Linked DNA regions of Saccharobesus litoralis. The protein of the gene in region 1 interacts with the protein of each later gene in a pairwise test. Links are inferred from orthologs where the notes say so. Each region holds a gene or a part of one and is shown on either strand. Other genes may lie near its edges. The genes, in order: C2869_RS18940 and C2869_RS11465.

What was found.
Region 2: the proteins of C2869_RS18940 (region 1) and C2869_RS11465 interact in binary tests that used the Escherichia coli proteins (3 or more experiments, as listed by UniProt). The link is inferred for Saccharobesus litoralis from one-to-one orthologs.

The regions. Positions count from the first base shown.
Region 1 is NZ_CP026604.1:5,021,511-5,031,155, reverse strand. What follows is about bases 2,858-5,794. They hold C2869_RS18940 (assimilatory sulfite reductase (NADPH) flavoprotein subunit), read right to left. Parts: upstream 5,258-5,794; coding sequence 3,458-5,257; downstream 2,858-3,457. Other genes in these bases: C2869_RS18935 (ATP-binding protein), read right to left, coding at 5,431-5,794; cysI (assimilatory sulfite reductase (NADPH) hemoprotein subunit), read right to left, coding at 2,858-3,458. In the rest of the region: siroheme synthase CysG, read right to left, coding at 1-793; C2869_RS18950 (phosphoadenylyl-sulfate reductase), read right to left, coding at 1,013-1,759; more of cysI, read right to left, coding at 1,752-2,857; more of C2869_RS18935, read right to left, coding at 5,795-8,196; C2869_RS18930 (DUF2333 family protein), read right to left, coding at 8,442-9,413; C2869_RS18925 (copper chaperone PCu(A)C), read right to left, coding at 9,477-9,645. UniProt on the Escherichia coli protein: Component of the sulfite reductase complex that catalyzes the 6-electron reduction of sulfite to sulfide. This is one of several activities required for the biosynthesis of L-cysteine from sulfate.
Region 2 is NZ_CP026604.1:3,222,304-3,231,975, reverse strand. What follows is about bases 3,647-6,610. They hold C2869_RS11465 (MOSC domain-containing protein), read left to right. Parts: upstream 3,647-4,660; coding sequence 4,661-5,560; downstream 5,561-6,610. Other genes in these bases: C2869_RS11460 (efflux RND transporter permease subunit), read right to left, coding at 5,647-6,610; C2869_RS11470 (DUF2797 domain-containing protein), read left to right, coding at 3,755-4,588; C2869_RS11475 (GumC family protein), read left to right, coding at 3,647-3,659. Outside these bases: C2869_RS11485 (hypothetical protein), read left to right, coding at 1-1,036; C2869_RS11480 (polysaccharide biosynthesis/export family protein), read left to right, coding at 1,030-1,575; more of C2869_RS11475, read left to right, coding at 1,578-3,646; more of C2869_RS11460, read right to left, coding at 6,611-8,838; C2869_RS11455 (efflux RND transporter periplasmic adaptor subunit), read right to left, coding at 8,841-9,672.

The DNA.
Region 1 (9,645 bases):
CGGCATCTTTACGTGCGAGATCCAAAATGTCCTTTGATACTAGTCTGTCGTAAAAAATAACATCTGCTTGTTGCATTTTTTGCATGGCTTTCAGGGTGAGTAACTCAGGATCGCCTGGGCCTGCACCGACTAACCAAACCTCACCATTAGATGTTTGTTGGCTTTCTTCGTTCATGAGTTGCTGTAATGCCGCTTGGCGTTTGTCATTTGGGTATTTATCAATATTGGAAGCAAATGATGAATTGAAAAAGCGTTCCCAAAAATGACGACGGGCTTTAAAGCTAGTAAATTTAGCTTTAACTTGCTCGCGTATTTGACCTGAAAACTCGGCTAACACCTTGGTTGATTGTGGTACGAGTGTTTCTATTTTTGCCCGTAAGCGTCTAGCCAGTACAGGCGCGTTACCGCCAGATGAAATGGCGATTAATATCGGTGACCTATCTATGATCGAAGGCGTGGTATAGCGACAAAATTCGGGTTGGTCGACGGTATTAATTAAAATGCGATTCGCTTCACAATAGGTAAAAATTTCACTATTCACTTGGCTGTTATCGGTAGCGGCTACCACTAAACGCTTATTTTGGATCAGCTCAGGTGAATAATGTGCCTGATTCCAGCTTAATGCATCTTCTTCAAGTAACTCGGCTAATTCTGGACATAATTCTGGGGCAATTATTTCGACCGTAGCTTGTGCTTTGAGTAGTGCGCTGACTTTGCGAAAAGCGACATCACCGCCGCCGACAACGGCGCAGGGAAAGTTGTTTAGATTCAGGAAGATAGGAAACTGTTGCATAAATAGCTCTAAGTTAATTGCTTTTGCCATGTTTCAAACTGACTTATGCTCAAAAGTGAGGTAGCTAATATTGGCTTGTTCACTTTTTGATAAAGCATGTGCATAAATTCAAATTAAACAATTAATCGCCGAAGTTTCGGTCGTTGCATTCTATTATACAAAATAAAAAGCCCGCTAGAGCGGGCTTTTTTAAAAAATCATGCGGTTAAAGCGGTAGGATTAAATACCAGACCCATCTTCATGCAGACCGCACTCGCGCTTAAGGCCGAAGAAGCGAGTTTCTTCTTCGCTCATGCCAAGCTCAAGTGGGCGAGACGTGTGCCAGTCACCAACCGACACATAACCTTTGTCCCATAACGGGTGGTAAGGTAATTCGTGCTCTTTCAGGTAGAAGTGTACGTCGCGGTTAGTCCAATCAACTATAGGATTGAATTTAAAGCGGCCACCAGAAATCTGTAATACAGGCAATTCGGCACGGCTACTTGATTGGTCACGACGCAAACCAGTAAACCACACATTGGCTTCAAGTTCTTTTAAAGCGCGTTGCATAGGTTCTACTTTATTCATCTTGTTGTATTGCGCGATGCCGTCTACCCCTTGCTCCCAAAGCTTGCCAAAGCGATTTTCTTGCCAAGCAGCACTCATGGGTGCACTGTACACTTTAAGATTTAGGTTTAAACGTTCGGTTAGCTCGTCAATAAAATCATAGGTTTCAGTGAAAAGATAACCTGTGTCGGTCAAAACAACTGGAATATCGGCTTGCTCTAACGTCATCATGCGCAACATCACCGCCGCCTGAATACCAAAACTCGACGAGACGATTTTATTGCCAGGTAAATTGCCTAGCGCCCATTGCACACGTTCAGTGGCCGTAAGGTTGCTAAGCTCTTGATTAACCTGAGCTAAAGTTGCTTGCTGCGTTTCTTTGTTCGCAGCTAATAATGACGTAAAGTCGATATTAGGCATGAAATTCTCTACCATCGTATACTGCGTTAACAAAACCTTTGCGAACGACGAAATCACCAAAGCCTTCACCTGATTCACGCTCTTTACTGTATTGCTCGAACAATGAATCAATTGTGCTTAAAATTTCTTCTTCACCAACGTTTTCTTTATACATTTGATTTAAGCGGGTACCGCGACCATCTGCACCTAGGTACATATTGTATTTGCCAGGACCTTTACCTACGAAAGCAATTTCGGCTAGGAAAGGACGGCCACAACCGTTAGGACAACCCGTCATACGAATAACCATAGGTTGATCAGCAATACCGTGTTTTTCAGCAATTACGTCAAACTTCTCGATTAAACGAGGTAAGTAACGCTCTGATTCAGCCATAGCTAAGGCACAAGTCGGTAAGGCAACACAAGCAATACTATCAAGCATTAAAGGTGATAATACTTCGCCTAATAGACCGTATTTACGGCACATTCCTTCAATTTCAGCTTTATCTTCTTCCGCAACATTTGCAATGATAATGTTTTGGTTAGCTGTCATGCGGTATTCGCCTTTGTGAACCTTAGCGATTTCACGTAAACCAGTTTTAATTGGCTGACCAGGCTTGTCGATAATACGACCCGCTTCTAGGAATAACGTTAGGTGCCAGTTGTTGTCGATACCTTTGATCCAACCGAAACGATCACCTTGTTGAGTGAACTCGAAAGGACGTTCGTCTTCGAACTTGATACCTGTACGCTTTTCCGTTTCTTCACGGAACTTGTCAACACCTAAGGTATCAACAGTGTACTTAGTACGCGCATTCTTACGGTTTATACGGTTACCAAAGTCACGTTGTACCAGCATTACCGCTTCAGCGAAGGCTAGTGTGTCTTCTTTCTTAATGAAGCCTAAGATACGTGCTAATTGTGGGTAAGTTTCAACGTCACCATGCGTTGAACCCATACCGCCACCAACAGCCACGTTAAAGCCTTCTAAATTGCCATCTGCATCGGCAATCGCAATGAAAGACAAATCGTTAGCACTGATATCCACGTCGTTGTGTGGAGGAACAGCAACCGCGATCTTGAACTTACGAGGTAAGTACCATTTGCCGTAAACAGGCTCTTGATCCGCTTCAGAATCAGCCACTTTTTCTTCGTCTAACCAAATTTCATAGTAAGCACGCGTCTTTGGCAATAAATGCTCAGAGATCTTAGCTGACCATTCGTAAGTTTCTTGGTGTAAACGTGAATCAACCGGGTTGGTGTTACACATAACGTTACGGTTAACGTCACCACAAGCAGCAATTGAATCTAAGCCCACTTTACAAATGCCTTGGATCAACGGCTTAATATTTGGCTTTAAAATACCGTGGTATTGGAACGTTTGACGTGTCGTTAAACGCAATGAACCGTAATCGGTTAAGTCATCAGCAATTTTATCAATCGCTAACCACTGTTCCATAGTCGATACACCACCAGGAACACGGGCACGAAGCATAAAGCTATGCTTTGGCTCTAATTTTTGCTTACGACGCTCTTCACGGATATCACGGTCGTCTTGCATATAAAAACCGTGGAACTTAGTTAGCTGAGTATCATCATCAGCCACTGCGCCAGTCGTTTGGTCTGCTAAGCTTTCTTCAATCGTACCGCGAAGATAATTACTATTGTCTTTTAAGTATTCGTTAACGGCTAAGCCATCAGGTAAAGTAGTTTTGCTCATTAGTAAACATCTCTTTGGTAACGTTTATTCTTACGTAACTCGGTTACATAGGCTTCAGCATCTTCACGGCTCTTGCCGCCTTGCTGCTCAACGATAGTGACAAGGGCTTCGTGTACGTCTTTAGCCATACGCGTCGCGTCACCACATACGTAGAAGTAAGCGCCTTTTTCTAACCATGCCCATAACTCTTCAGCTTTTTCTAACATGCGATCTTGCACATAGATTTTTTCAGCTTGGTCACGAGAGAACGCAAGGTCGATGTTATTTAGCACACCACGTTTCAAGTAGTCTTGCCATTCAACTTGGTATAGGAAATCTTCAGTAAAGTTAGGGTTACCGAAGAATAACCAAGTTTGCGTATTCAGTTCTTCTGCGTCGATTTCCTGCATAAAGGCGCGGAAAGGCGCAACACCTGTACCTGGGCCAACCATGATTACTGGCGCCATTTCGTCTTCAGGTAAACGGAAGTGAGATTCTTCAACGAATACGTCAACTTCGCCGCCTTCTTCTAAGCGTTCTGCTAAGAAACCAGAAGCGCCACCGAAGTGCTCTTCACCGAATGCGTCGTAACGGACAACGCCAACCGTTAAGTGAACTTCTTCTTCCACTTCTGCTTGGCTTGAAGCGATAGAATATAAACGTGGGGTTAAACGACGTAAGCAGCTAACGATTTGTTCAGCTGTTAGTTCGCTTGGGTGTTCACGTACAATATCGATTAGCTGACGGCCATCAATATAGGCACGCAATGCTTCGCGATCGTCGGCTAATTTAGCTAGCTCTTCGTTACCGGTTAATTCAGCGTATTTGCTAACAAAACCAGGGTGACTAAGGGTTAGCTCGTAACTCTTAATTAGGGCGTCAGTTAGGCTAACTTCAACGTCGTCAACTTTAACTGTTTCATCGCCTTTAAGGCCAACTTTTGTTATAAAGTCCGCAACGACAGCTTCGTCATTTTTGAACCAAACACCTAGTGAATCACCTGGCTTGTAAGTTAAACCTGACTCTTCAAGTGAGATCTCAAAGTGGCGAATATCTTTTGATGAATCGCGACCTGTGATCTTCTGGTTAGTTTCTAACGTGGCGGTAAAAGGATTCTTTTTGTTGTATTGACTTGTGCCAACAACTGGAGCACTGCCAGCTGCCACAGGAGCTGCTGCAACACCGGCAGATAAATCCTGCGCCATAGCGGCAACGGCGGCTTCAATCCAAGCTGCGGCTGGCGCTTCGTATTCAACGTCGCAATCAACACGTGGAGAAACTGATTTACCACCTAATTTGCCAAGTAAAGTGTCAAAGTCTTTACCGGTTTGGCAGAAAAATTCATACGATGAATCACCTAGTGCTAGAACAGAATATTTAACACCGTCTAATTTTGGTGCTTTTTTACTGTTTAAGAACTCGTGTAATTCGATAGCATCATCAGGTGGATCGCCTTCACCTTGAGTACATGACAATACTAATAAGTGAGTTTCTTTTTTGATGTCTTTCGGTTTGAAATCAGCCATTGAAACTAAACGAGCGTCGATGCCCTTAGCTTTAGCTGCTTCGAAAGCTTGATTCGCCACAGACTTGGTATTGCCTGTTTGCGAGCCAAATAAAATGGTTAATTTACCAGCAGGTGCTGCAGCTGCTGCTGGAGTAGTGCCTGCCGCAGCAGGGTTCGCTTGTGATAAACCATACAAATAGCCGCTTACCCATGAAAGCTGGTTTGGGCTTAATTCGCTAACAACTTGCTGAAGTTGTGTAGCTTGTTGCGGGTTTAATGGGCTGACAAGCTCATTGTTTTGCTTAAGCGTCATATGACTTAGGTCCTAGGTTATTCCTAGGCTATAGAATAGTGGTGAAACGCGGGATAGAAAAAGATCAATTACGACTTTTTTATACCTTCAAGGTATAAAAATACAAAAGACTAGATTAAAAAGTTTTAAGGCGTCAGAGCGGTAGTGAACTTTATACAAATTCCCACATTAAATCAATGGTTAACAGGGATTAGCTCTAACTCTTGCGCGACTTTATCCATTTCAGCAAATAAAGTGTCCACTTGTTCGTTTAAATTGACTAAAACCCCTTTTTTAAGTTGGCTCTCTAAACTAAATGATAAGCTTTTTAGTTTAGGTACGCCTGTGTAACAGGTTGAACCGTGAAATTTATGGATCAGTCTGAGTAATTCAACGGTATCGTGTTTGTAGCGGGCGGCGTCAATATCTTGTTTCATTTCAGCAAAGGTATCGACCAGCATATTCAGCATTTCCATCGCCACTTGATGCTTATTAGCCGCCATTTTTAACGATAATGACCAGTCAATGCCAGCGCTTTGGTTAGACGATATACTTTTATGGCTGATGTTATCACTTTCGGTTTTACGCACCCACTTGTTAACTAAATTATTGAATTTTTCGATGTCGATTGGTTTACCTAAATAATCGTCCATGCCTTGTTTAAGCAGCATGTCACGTTCTTCTTTAAACGCGTGGGCGGTAAAGGCAATAATTGGCGTTTCCTGATTGAGTCCTTGTAAGCGTAAATGTTTGGTGGTGTCAACGCCGTCCATTTCTGGCATTTGTACATCCATTAATATTAAATCAAACACTTCCTGCTGGCAGATGTCGCAGGCTTCTATGCCAGAAGTACAAGTGACTAAGTCGACTTTTTCTTCACGTAATATGGCAGATAACAACTTCAAATTTGTTTCGTTGTCATCAACTGCGAGCATGCGAATGTGACTCTCTACTTTTGTTTCGCCGTCTATCGCGGGCGAGGTGAGTCGCTTAGTGTCTTGAATTTTTTGCCACGCGCTGTTGAGTTTAATTAAGGTCAGTGGTTTTTCAATACATTGCCAATCGGCTAAATCGCCTCGGTTCTCTGGTGCGACTCGGCTAAGTAAAGGTAACACCAGCATAACTGGGGTATCAGGAGCCAGTTTGCTGGCAAAGCTAGCTTGCAAGGGGAGTAATTCTAACGATTCTTCATCATGATCGCTGGCAATTAAGATGAGGTCATATTGTTGTTCACTGCGTACTTGCTCTTCCCAACTGGAAATATCATTACATATTGTTGGGGTGGCGCCGACTTGTTGGCAAATTTTTTCGTAACTGGTGTGGCTACGAGATTCACTGTCTAATATTAACACTCTGTCTAGCCCTGGCATATCGACAAAGGTTTGCGGTTTTTGGGTGACAGTAATGGGGATGGTTAGAGTAAAAGTGCTGCCTTTACCTTCGGCACTAACTAAGCTTAGTTTGCCACTCATTTGTTTGACCAAACCTTGGCAAATGGCTAACCCGAGCCCTGTGCCGCCAAAGCGCCGCGTGGTTGAGCTTTCTGCTTGACTAAATGCGGTAAATAACTTGGCTTGTTTGTCGTGGCTAATGCCTATGCCTGAATCTTCTACTTCTATTGTAATCTCGCATTGCGTGCTGGATGTACATAGCATTCCGATACGGATCGCCACATGACCTTTGGGTGTGAATTTAATGGCATTAGAAACTAAGTTGGTAATCAATTGCTTAATACGATGTTGATCGCCAATCACAGCGGTTGGTAAGCGGTCGCTTTCGTAAATAAAGCTTAAGTTTTTACCGAATGCGATGGGTGAAACCAATTTAATGACGTCTTCAACTGTTTGCTGGAGATCGTAAGCCACACTATCGAGTTCAAGTTTACCGGCTTCTATTTTCGAGAAATCGAGAATATCGTTAACAATGGCTACCAGATTGTCGGCAGAAGCATTAATGGTGTTGACGTATTCATTATAAGGTTGTTGTAATTCAATTTTACTCAGTTCTTTGGTAAAACCCATGATCGCGGTTAACGGTGTGCGAATTTCGTGGCTCATGGTCGCCAAAAATTGTGATTTTATTTTACTCGCTTCTAATGCATCTTTACGGGCGATATCTAGCTGAGCGTTTTTCTCTTCAACGAGGTGGAGGTTCTGTTGCAGATCATAGGTGGCGGTTTCAATTTCTTCTTCCAGTCGCTCATTGTTCTCCTGCAGTTCTGACGCCATCATATTGATACCGATTTTTAGCTCGTTAAGCTCGTATTGCACGGGTATATCAACCCGAGCATTTAGGTTACCCGCACCAATTTTTTTGATGGTGTCGACAATACTCACCACAGGATCAACAATGCGTTTGATCAAAACCCGCATTAACACACTAGTAAACAGAGTGCCGAGTAAAATTAATATGCCGGCCAACAAATTACTGCGATGAGCGTAAAACATTTGGCTAGAAATATTTATTTCGACATATACATAGCCTAAAGGTGCTGCAAGAGGGCTGGTGACCGTATCATCTTGCCATGCGTCGTCTAAAACTTTGCTGGAATCAAACGACATGATAGAACGGCTTATTATTAGCTTTTCACCACGCCGGTCGGTTTGGTACATACGGTTTTTCAGTTTAATTGGGTTAAATACCGGACTAATATCTTCATATTTACTGGCGACGTATAAATGTCCGGACGGTCGATAAATGGCAATTTTTTCAATCGACAGTGAAGCATTGGCATGGATCTCTTTTAACTTGGCACTGAGCTGAGCTTTTTGATTATTGGCTAAGTGGCCTTCGCTGGCAAAAGCGATAGCTTCTGCAAGATTGTGAGCTTGGCTGGCTAAAAGTTGATCGCGCTCGGCTGACATTCGCACAGCCAATACTAGGGTAACGAATAACGCAGTGAGTAAAGTCGGTACGACGGCAAAAAGAAAAGCGTTGGCTTGTATACTGCGTTTAATCATAGCGAGGCAATCGAGTTAATGAATGGCATTATGTTGAATATAGTCTTCTCGCTCAGGTCTTATGGTTCATTGTCAGCGCTTACTCTCGACTTTGGCTCCTGCGTCGTCCTAATACCTAAATCCCTTTAGGCAGCCCCAATCACATAATAGAGCATATGCTCATGGGGTCTCGAAGCTTGACGGCTTCCCCTAAAACCTGATCGCTTTGACTATAATATGGGTTAAGGTTGTAACAAGAGCAAGGTTTAGCCTTGCTCTAATAAAGTACGTAGATCAATTAATGCAGCGTTAGCGCGTGACACATAGTTTGCCATGACTAAAGAGTGATTGGCGACTAAGCCAAAGCCAGAGCCGTTTAATATGATTGGGCTATATATTTGCTGCTGAGTGGATTCTAATTCACGAATGATTTGCTGCAATGACACCAACGCATTTTTCTTCACTAGTACATCGTGAAAATCAGTTTCTATCGCTTGTAAAAAATGTAATAACGCCCAACACGTACCGCGGCTTTCATAAAACACGTCGTCAATTTTCCACCAACTGGTTTTAATATTTAGCTCATTTGGGGTCGATGTTGACTGTCGGGCGCTGGTGTCACCGGCTAAATCGGTATTTAAACGCTCTTGACCGACGCTTGCGCTTAAGCGTTGCGAAACGGCACCTAAACGTTTTTCGACTTCGCGTAACCATTCGCTAAGGTTATCCGCTCGAGTATAAAATTGGCCATCCATTGTGTTGTTATCTACCAAGCGGTCTCGGTATTTTATTAACGCTTTAATGGCATTGCGGTATTCATCTTCGGCGCTAGGAAAAGCCCAGTTAGTGTGATCGATATTAAATTTAGGTTGGGCTTTTTCTAAATCTTTGTCATCGGTCGATTGTGACTGCGAGCGACTAAAATCAAGTCGCATAGCTAAGGCTAAATCACGTACTTGTTGTAATACACCGTATTCAAAGGCTGGCATGTTATCCATAACTACACTTGGTGGCAGAACATCATTACTTAAAAAACCGCCTGGTTTGTCTAGCATCCAGTTTGCTACTTCAATTAATGTCGTGGTTGTGGTGTAGCCAGGTACGACGGGTTGATTTAATTCGTTAGCTACTTGTTTTGTGTGGTGTTTGACGTCAAATTTGTTGGGCATCCATCCCCACCAGATACTGAGAGATAACAGGAGAATAATCACTAGGATGAAACCTAACGTGATCGACATGCCAATTTTGTTTGATCGCAATTTACTTAACATACTGCGTCCTTAATCCTTGTTCATTCAGGTTTAGTGATGATGGTGTTTATGCCCGTGAGATACCGAGCTTTGTACCTTTTCAACCGTTGCACTAAAGGTATAGCGTTTTTCGGTGTCATCTTCTAGGGTAAATGTCACGCTATCACCTAATTTTAATTTTTCAGTTAAATTGAGCAACATCAAATGTAAGCTACCACTT
Region 2 (9,672 bases), 1.8 Mb from region 1 along the record:
CTCATTAACATTCGAGCACAATAGCAATTTATTCAACAGCCAAGTTAAAACTGCAGATTCAAGTCTGAGGCTAGCGGCTGACTACAATTTGGTAAAACTTTTTGAAGGCTATGGTATTCAACTACCAGTCAATATTAACCGTGTAACTTATCAAGATAACAAACAATTAAATAATACAGCTTACTCAGTATCCCCCGCAGCCCGTTTGTTTCTTAGCGAATCATCTAATTTAGAATTTAACGTTTATAAAGCTGAAACTTACTCATTACCAGGGCAACAAGCTAACGAATTCAACCAAAATGCGGCAATCTATAAAACAGATAACCAAAGCGCATCTGTCGGCTTAAAATTAGGTAAAGCACCGCAACAAGCATTTTTAAATAGTCAATTAGCGTTAACAGAACGAAGCCGTGATTCTATCGAAAACAATCAAGCACAAAAAATACGCTCTGCAAAACTTGCACTGACCTATGGTTTTAAAATTTCTGAAGATACTTATTTTCTCAGTAATTTAGGTTTTGATGACGAAAGCCGCCAGCAACAAGATAGCCAACATGGTCAACTGGGCTTAGGTTTTTACACCAAAGCGGGCGGCTCTCATAACTTGAGTTTTATCATTGGTAAATACCAGCGTGAACAAGATAACCGTCAAGATGGTATTTATTGGCAATTACAAGATAATTGGCAAATCGCTGAAAACATAGGTTTAACTTTATCGAGTTATCAATTGTCTGAGGTCTCTTACGAAACCAATTCGTTAAGCCAATTACGTATTCAAAATTCAGCGGGGCTAACTTACATCGCTTCAAACGAGCATCAATTAAATATTGGTTTAAGTCATAATAAAGTTGAGCTAGAAAACGACAGCCAAACTAGCAGTCAAATCAATTTATCACTGGGGTGGCATTGGCAATTATTGGACTATTTCAGTGTTAGTTCATCTATCAAGACTAATCAATCTAAATACGATTTTGCCAACATAGACGCAAAAATAGATCAAACCTTAGCTAGCATTAGAGGACACTTCTCATGGTGATAACTCGTACGCTTAGCTTGCTTTGCCTCATCCTCAGTTTATTGAGTTTCTCTACTCAAGCTTTAGTCACCGCGGAAGAAATAAAACAAGGCTATAAATTTGGCCCAGGTGATAATATAAAAGTGTCGGTATACTTAGAGCCTGACTTAGCTTACGATGGTCAAATAAGCCAAGAAGGTAAAATTGACTTTCCTCTATTAGGCAGTGTCGATTTTACTGGCTTGACTCAAACCGAAGCTAAGCAAAAGTTAGAGTTAATGCTCCGTGATGGCTATTTAGTGAACCCTATTGTTGCCATACAAGTTAAAAAATATCGCCCATTCTTTATTTATGGGGAAGTACGTAACCCTGGCAGCTATGACTATCAACCCGATATCACCCTTGAACAAGTTCTTGCCTTGTCAGGCGGGCTAAAAGATCGTGCATCGCGTGAGCAATGGACCATTCAACGTGGCTCACGGAAGTTAACATTTAAAGCACAACCCCACACGGTTATATTACCTGGCGATATCATTAAAATAGATAAAAGCTTCTTCTAATAATGTCGTTAAATGCGCAGCCCACGACTCAGGCAGAAGACGAGATAGACCTAGGCGAACTTCTCGCTTTTCTATGGTCTAAAAAGTGGTTTATCCTTATCATAACCAGTATTGCAGTGGTCGCGGCACTACTGGTTGTTAAACGCTTACCAAATATTTATCAAGCTAAAGCTTCGGTAATGGTTCAAGGCCAAAAAAGCCAAAACCCACTAGCGGGTATGATCCCTGAGCTAACAGGTGGTTCAAATGACCAAATGGACACCATCATTAAAGTCATTAAGTCACAACAATTTGCTAACGAACTTTTTTACCTAATTGACGTAACGCAGTTTAATTTAACCGACCCCAATTGGACACCCACTGCATTACAAAATGGTATATCGGTCAACACCACGAAAAAAAGTAATATTCTTGAAGTAAAATTTGAACATGCCTCCCCTGCCTTAACTAAAAAAGTGGTCGATTTAGTTGTCGATAACTTAACCGGCTTTCAACAGCGCATGCTCAAACCAACAAGCCAAGAAAATAGCGCATGGCTTAACAAAAAGATTGATGAAATTACTCGTGAAATTGAAACTTATGAAAATCAAATGGCCGAAATGCGCGAGCAACATGGCATTATCGATTTAGCAGGCTATGCAAAACAATTAAAAACTGAACTAGAACAATTGATTGGTGAAGACAGAAAACTCACCAAAGAAAAAACTAAACTCAACTCGCTACTAGAACAAATTGAACTGGCTAAACAAACGCCTTCGTTAATCAGCGGTAATCACAATTTAGCCGCCTCAGCTGTATTAAAAAAACTGGTAGATACATTAGCCATCCAAAAAGCTGAACTTGCACAGATCCAACTAAGATACTTGCACAAACACCCCAAGCATCAATCAATCATTAAGCGCATTCAAGAGACCGAAAGCCAACTAAAAGTGGCAGTTAAAAATCTTGAAATGCGTTACATTAGTCGCTTAGAAGAAATTCAAGATCTCATTTTAGAGAACAGCGCAAGCCAACGGAAAGTCAATCGAGAATTAGAAGAAACCATTTACCTTGGTGCAGAGCAAACGAAATTACAAAAGCTAATCGAAAAAGACATGCAGTTACTTGAATCGATAGCGAAAAAGAAAACTGAAATGGAACTGATCCAAGATATGGATCACACCAAAAGCATTATCATCATTGACCCTGCGTCGTTACCTGAGCATCCGATAAAACCGAAAAAGAAGTTAATCATTGTTATGGCGGGTATGCTAGGCATGATCATTGCCATCGCTATCTCTTTAGTATTACGCATTTTCACCGACAGTCATGTCAGACATCGTCAAACCATCATCAGCAATGGTTACAAAGTATTAGGTGAGTTACCCAAATTACGCATTAGTCGCAAGAAAAAACACTTACCCATTTTAACCGGCGCAGGGAATCAATTTGAAATATATAAAGAGTCTATCCATGCCATTCGTACGCGTTTTTCCTTGTTCCCCGAACTCAGTCATACCAAAATATTAGCAATAAGTTCATTAATGCCTAATGAAGGTAAATCCACTACCTGTCTTCACTTAGCAAAATCGTTTGGTGAACTAGAGCGCGTGGTTATTATTGATGCCGATTTACGTGCGCCTTCAATTGCCGAAACTTTACAGCAACCACTCGGGCGACCAGGGTTAACCAATTTACTCGCACAAACTCATAGTTTCAAAGAATGTAAGTTTTATGACGAACGCTTAGGTGCCGACGTCATTACCTGTGGCCGTAAGCCACGTAACCCTTTGCTATTTTTCTCGCACAAACGCTTTGCGAAGTTACTCGAAGTATTACAGACTAAATATGATAGGATTATTCTTGAATGTCCGCCGATATTGTCTGTTAGTGATGCTTTGCTCATTAGCAAATATGTTGATGGCATTAACTTAGTTACCGATGTCACGCAAAATACACCCGCCAAACTTAACCATGACTTGCAATTACTCAAGCATTCCGGCACTAAAGTCAATGGTGTGATCCTTAATCGCATTAAAAGTGAATCAAGTAAACGTTACTATGGTGTACCTTCGGTGCCGCAAGGTAACCTTAAGCGCGCTTAATTTTAGAACGCGTTAATCTTATTGTGCTTTTTATTTGTGTCTAGTACAGCTAAGCGCTTAAAATAGACGGTTATTCTTCTCAATAATCATTGACTATGCTCGGCACCATAAAAAAACTTACCGCCCAACTGGACTGCAACACTCATAAAATCACTTATCAATTACCTTTGAGCGACGATGCTATCGAGCTTAACCCATTAATTGGCCAACCAATAAAAATGCGTTACACAGGTGAAATTTTTTGTTGTCATTGTGGCCGAAAAACCAAAAAAAGCTTCTCGCAAGGTCATTGTTACCCGTGTATGCAAAAATTAGCGTCATGTGATATGTGCATTATGAAGCCCGAAACTTGTCATTATGAGCAAGGCACATGTCGTGAACCCGAATGGGGCCAAGCCAATTGCATGATCCCGCACTATGTTTACCTTTCAAATACCTCAGGTTTAAAAGTCGGGATAACACGCCATACGCAAATTCCAACACGTTGGATTGACCAAGGTGCCACGCAAGCGTTACCTATATTCCAAGTAAAAACCCGCCAGCTTTCAGGCTTAGTTGAAGTTGAACTCGCTAAATTTATCGCTGATAAAACTAACTGGCGCGCTATGTTAAAAGGCCTAAATCCGCAAATAGACCTAAAACAAGCGGCAACTGAGCTAAAACCCCAGATTCAGCAAAAATTAACAGAACTGCTAAGTGTGTATGGCAGTGATGCCATAGAAGAGTTAAATGCTGACGTTGTCGATTTAGATTTTCCGGTTGAACAATATCCAAGCAAAGTCACCTCTTTTAACTTTGATAAAAACCCAGAGGTTTCAGGTATTTTACAAGGGATAAAAGGCCAGTATTTAATATTGGACACAGGCGTAATTAATATGCGCAAATTTACCTCTTATCAAATAGAGTTCAGTTGCGAGGCTGATAACTGATTACCAACTCCAATTTTTCTAGTGAATGCCTTTACACGAGCAAAACAACATAAACATAAGGGATTAATCAAAATGCCAGAAATTAGCGCAATCTATATTTACCCAGTCAAATCTCTTGGGGGAATCAAACTCAAGTCAGCCAAACTAGGTGTTCGAGGTCTTGCCTATGATCGACACTGGATGATCACTGACGAAAATTATGAATTTGTTACCCAGCGTTCACTGGCTGAAATGGCATTAATTGAAGTATGGTTAAACGACAGCCACTTAACGCTAAGTAAAGTCGGTTTAGAAGATTTAATCATTCCATTGGATAAAACGTTTTCCAGCTCAGACAAAGTCTTAACCAAGGTATGGCGCGACAAGGTACAAGGCTTAAACGAAGGATTGGAAGCATCAGAATGGTTAACTAGAGCATTAGGCCTCTATCGTGGTCAACCATTACAACTTGTGCGCATGCCGGATGGTGAACACCGCCAAGTCGACAGCAATTACCTTCCCAAACAATCTGACTACAATGCCAGCCTAGATACAGAAAGTACCCAAACCGCATACTCTGATGGTTTTCCATTTTTAATAGCCAGTGAAGATTCGTTGCTTGATCTAAACACGCAGTTGTTAAAAAACGGTTCACAAGGTGTAGCCATAACCCGTTTTCGTGCCAATATTGTCGTAAAAGGTTTAACGGCTTGGCAAGAAAACCATATCGACACCATTGCCGTTAAAGGTAAACAGGCAATACGTTTTGCTCTATGTAAGCCTTGCGAGCGCTGCCCAATAACCAAAATTGACCCATTAACCGCTCAAGTTCCAGATAAGCAAGAACCGTTACAAACCTTATCAACGATGGACACTCAAGTGAATTTTAAAGGCGCTTACTTTGGCCAAAATGCGATATTACTAGACGGTGATAAGTTGGAAATTGACGTTGGATCAGCTTTTGAATTTACAAATAAATCCACTACGAGCTAAAGCGCTTTCAATTGGTATTGGATTATTTTATTAGTAAATTAGGCTGGGCAACACCAGCCTAATTTAGGGTCTATTATTTCTGACTATTAAGCCACTGTTTTTAGTTTCTCTTGAGTATCTGTAACGCCTTCATTTGCATCTAATGCGTTACGCTGCCTACTCTCAGCACGACGCTGTCGCCAACCTGTAAACTTAATATGGACATTATGCCCTAGCGCCAATAAACACGGAGTAAGTACTAACGTCAACAAAGTAGCAAACGCTAATCCGCCAGCCACCGCCGTCGCTAACTGCGACCACCACTGGGTGGAAGGAGCACCAAATTCAGTCGTACGGTTGACCAAATCGATATTCATTTCCAGTACCATAGGCATCAAACCAAGTATGGTAGTGACTGTAGTCATCAGTACCGGACGTAAGCGCTGCGCTCCGGTTCTAACTATTGCTTCCATGGCGGCAACACCTTGGCGGCGTAATACATTGTATGTATCAATGAGAACAATGTTGTTATTCACGACAATACCTGCCAGTGCAATGACGCCAATTCCTGACATAACAATACCAAAAGGCTTTTGTGCGATGAGCAAGCCCAAGAATACACCGACAGTAGAGAATAACACCGCGCTAAGAATTAAAAACGCTTGATAAAAGCTATTAAACTGAGTCACCAAAATAATCGCCATAATAAACAAGGCAACCAAAAAGGCTTTTTTTAAGAACTCCAATGATTCCGCTTCTTCTTCGTTTTGTCCTTTGACCCGCACTTCCACAGTAGGATCAATACCCAATTCTGCAAAAGCTGCTTGCATGCGTGGTAGTTCTTGATTGAGTAAATAACCCGGCGCCATGTCCGCCGTTACAGATATGACTTGGCGGCTATCTACTTTTTTAATACTATCCACTTTTTGCGCAGCGACTCGCTCAACAAAATACTCGATTGGCACTAAGCCATAAGGTGTTTGTACATTAAGCTCGTCAATTTTGCCTAAATGCCGATTTTCAACCGGAAAACGCACACGAATATCCACTTCTTTATCGACATCATTAGGCCGAAATTCTCCAACCCGCAAACCGTTAGTGACCATTGCCACTGTATTACCCACTAACAAAGCATCTGCGGCAAAACGAGCGGCATTTTCTCTGTCTACTTTCAGTTGCCATTCGATACCTGGTTTACTAGCATCATCTTGCACATTAACGAATGCATCGTCAGCCATTAACGCGGCTTTCATTTTTCTAACTGAATCGGCAACACGTTCAGGGTAACGAGAGCTAAGCTCTATATTAACGTCTTTAGCCGCACCGCCAGGACTGTTTTCATCACGGCGAATTTCTAATTCGACGCCATATAAATCTTCGGTTCGTTGATAGACTTCTTCAACAATCGCATCCAACTTACGACGATATTGCCAATCAACTGGATTGAGACGAATATAACCAACATTGCCGTATTGTCCGCTTAGTGCATAGCGTGTTTCCACTTCTTGCATCGAATCTATACGCGCTTCCACTTGCTTTAAAATTTTATCTTTTTCGTAAATGGATAAATCACCTTCTGAGCGTACGTATATATTCACGCCACCAGCGTCTACATCAGGAAAAAACTCAGCGCCTAGCTTGGAAGCACCATAAGCCATAAAAACCAATACAGCGATAACAATACTAGCCAATAATATTTTAATTGGGTGACGAATGGCTGTGTGTAACATTCGTACATATTTACCCGTAAAGCCTGTTAGTGTTGTTAATTCTCCCTGCTCAGCTTGGATCATTTGCTTGCGAGTTTGGGCACTAACCGGCCGAGCTTTACCAAATAAAGAACCTAACGTCGGGACAAATACTAAAGCCATAGCCAAAGATGCGGCCAAAGTAGCAATTAGGGTGATTGGCAAGTATTTCATAAACTCCCCCATAATCCCCGGCCAGAAAATCAATGGCGCAAAAGCAGCGAGTGTCGTGGCTGTTGATGCAGTAATAGGCCAAGCCATACGACGTGAAGCTTCAATATAAGCTTTGCGTTTATCCATGCCTTCGCTCATACAGCGATCGGCATACTCAGTGACCACTATGGCGCCATCAACTAACATTCCCACCGCCATAATTAAGGCAAAAAGCACAACAATGTTAATAGTTAAACCAAAAATAGATAACACTAAAATACCGGTTAGAAATGAACCTGGAATTGAAATGCCAACCAAGGCAGCCGTACGCGCGCCAAGAATTGAAACAACCACAATCACAACCAACAGCACAGCAGATAACACGTTATTTTGCAGATCGGTCAACATCATTTTCACGTCTTTTGATTGATCACCTGTGTAAGTGACAATTAACGCATTGGGCCAAATCGGTAACTGCTTGGCGGTCTCGACGAGTTGCTTAATTTTCTCGACTGTTTGAATGATATTTTCGCCTGGTCGTTTTTTAACTTCTAACGACACCGATGGCTCGCCATTGAGTCGCGCAAAAGTAGTTGGGTCCATATAAGAGCGGCGCACTTCTGCGACGTCTTTAAAGGTAACCACCCGATCGCCATTGATTTTGACCGGTAATTGCCAAATATCTTGCAAGCTTTCAAAAACAGAGGGGACTTTAATAGCAAACCGACCTTGACCCGCATCTAACGTACCAGCGGCCACTAAACGATTGTTTTTGCTGATTAAATCAAAAATATCCGCTTGTTCAAGGCCATAACTTTCCAACTTAAGCGGATCGACTATCACTTCGAGAATATCTTGGCGATCACCACCTATGGATACTTCTAGTACCTCATTCATTCCTTCAAGCTTATTTTTAAGCTCGCGCGCAACCGTTAGCAAGCCTCGTTCACTTATCGGTCCTGATAGCATCACGGTCAACACTGGTTGCATACTAGCCATAGTCACTTGATGCACAGTTGGCTCTTCTGTGTCTTGCGGTAAATAACCTTTAGCAACCGCTACCTTGTCACGCACATCTGCTAACGCGACATTGACATCATAACCGGCGACAAACTCTAGGTTAATAGAGGCATGTCCTTCACTCGCCGTGGCCTTCATCTCCTTTAAGCCTTCAATCGAGCGCAATTCCTTCTCCATTGGACGCACTAGCATACGCTCACCATCTTCTGGTGAAATACCATCATGGGTGATCGAAACATAAACAACAGGGATTGTGATATCTGGATTCGATTCTTTCGGAATATTACTATAGGTCACACTGCCTGTTATCAATAGCAGAATAAAAACCATCAATACCGTTCGGGAACGTGATAATGCTGTATCTATCATGCTCAGCATAATTATTGTTCCTCAGTTAGGTATTTAACATCCACTTGGTCACCATGGCGTACAAAACCTTGCCCGCGTACAACAATATTGGCACTCTGCCCTAGTCCGGCCAACCACATGCCGTTTTCATTGGTTTTAACAATGTCAATAGGATGAAAAATAACGGTACTATCCAACACGGTTTTAACCCCCACCGATCCATTTTCATCTAATGCCAATACCGCAGGAGAAACATGAATGGCTGATTGCTGCTTGAATGGGATTTCTAACTCAGCACTGGTGCCTGCGCGCCAAGTTCCTTGATGATTAGGTAAGGCAATTTCGATTTCATAAGTATTAGTTTGTGAGTCTGCGACCGAGGCAATATAACGAATATTACCTTGTGAGTTCTGGCCATTTACAAAAGCGATAGTCGCAACTTGCTCTATTTGTAATTCATTAACGTCAAACTCACTAACATTAGCGCGGATAATTAACGGATCTAAATCAACAAACTGCGCGATTGGGTCACCAACTTGTAGATAATCACCCTGCTCAACAAACCTTTCGTTTAACACACCATCAAATGGCGCGACAACTTGAGTTTTATCCAACATTAATTGTAATCTCGCGACTTCGGCTTTCGCTTGCGCCAAATTGGCTAAGCTTAGTGCTAAACGAGATTCGTCTTGCAAGCCTTTATCGGTTAATGATTTACTGCCTTTGTATTCGACTTGCCGTTGTTTAACTAACGCCTCCGCACTTTCTAAACGAATGGGTAGATCATTCTCGGCAATCTTAATCAACAACTGCCCTTTGGCTACCTTGCTACCACGCTCTGCAAAAACCTGTTCTACTTGGCCA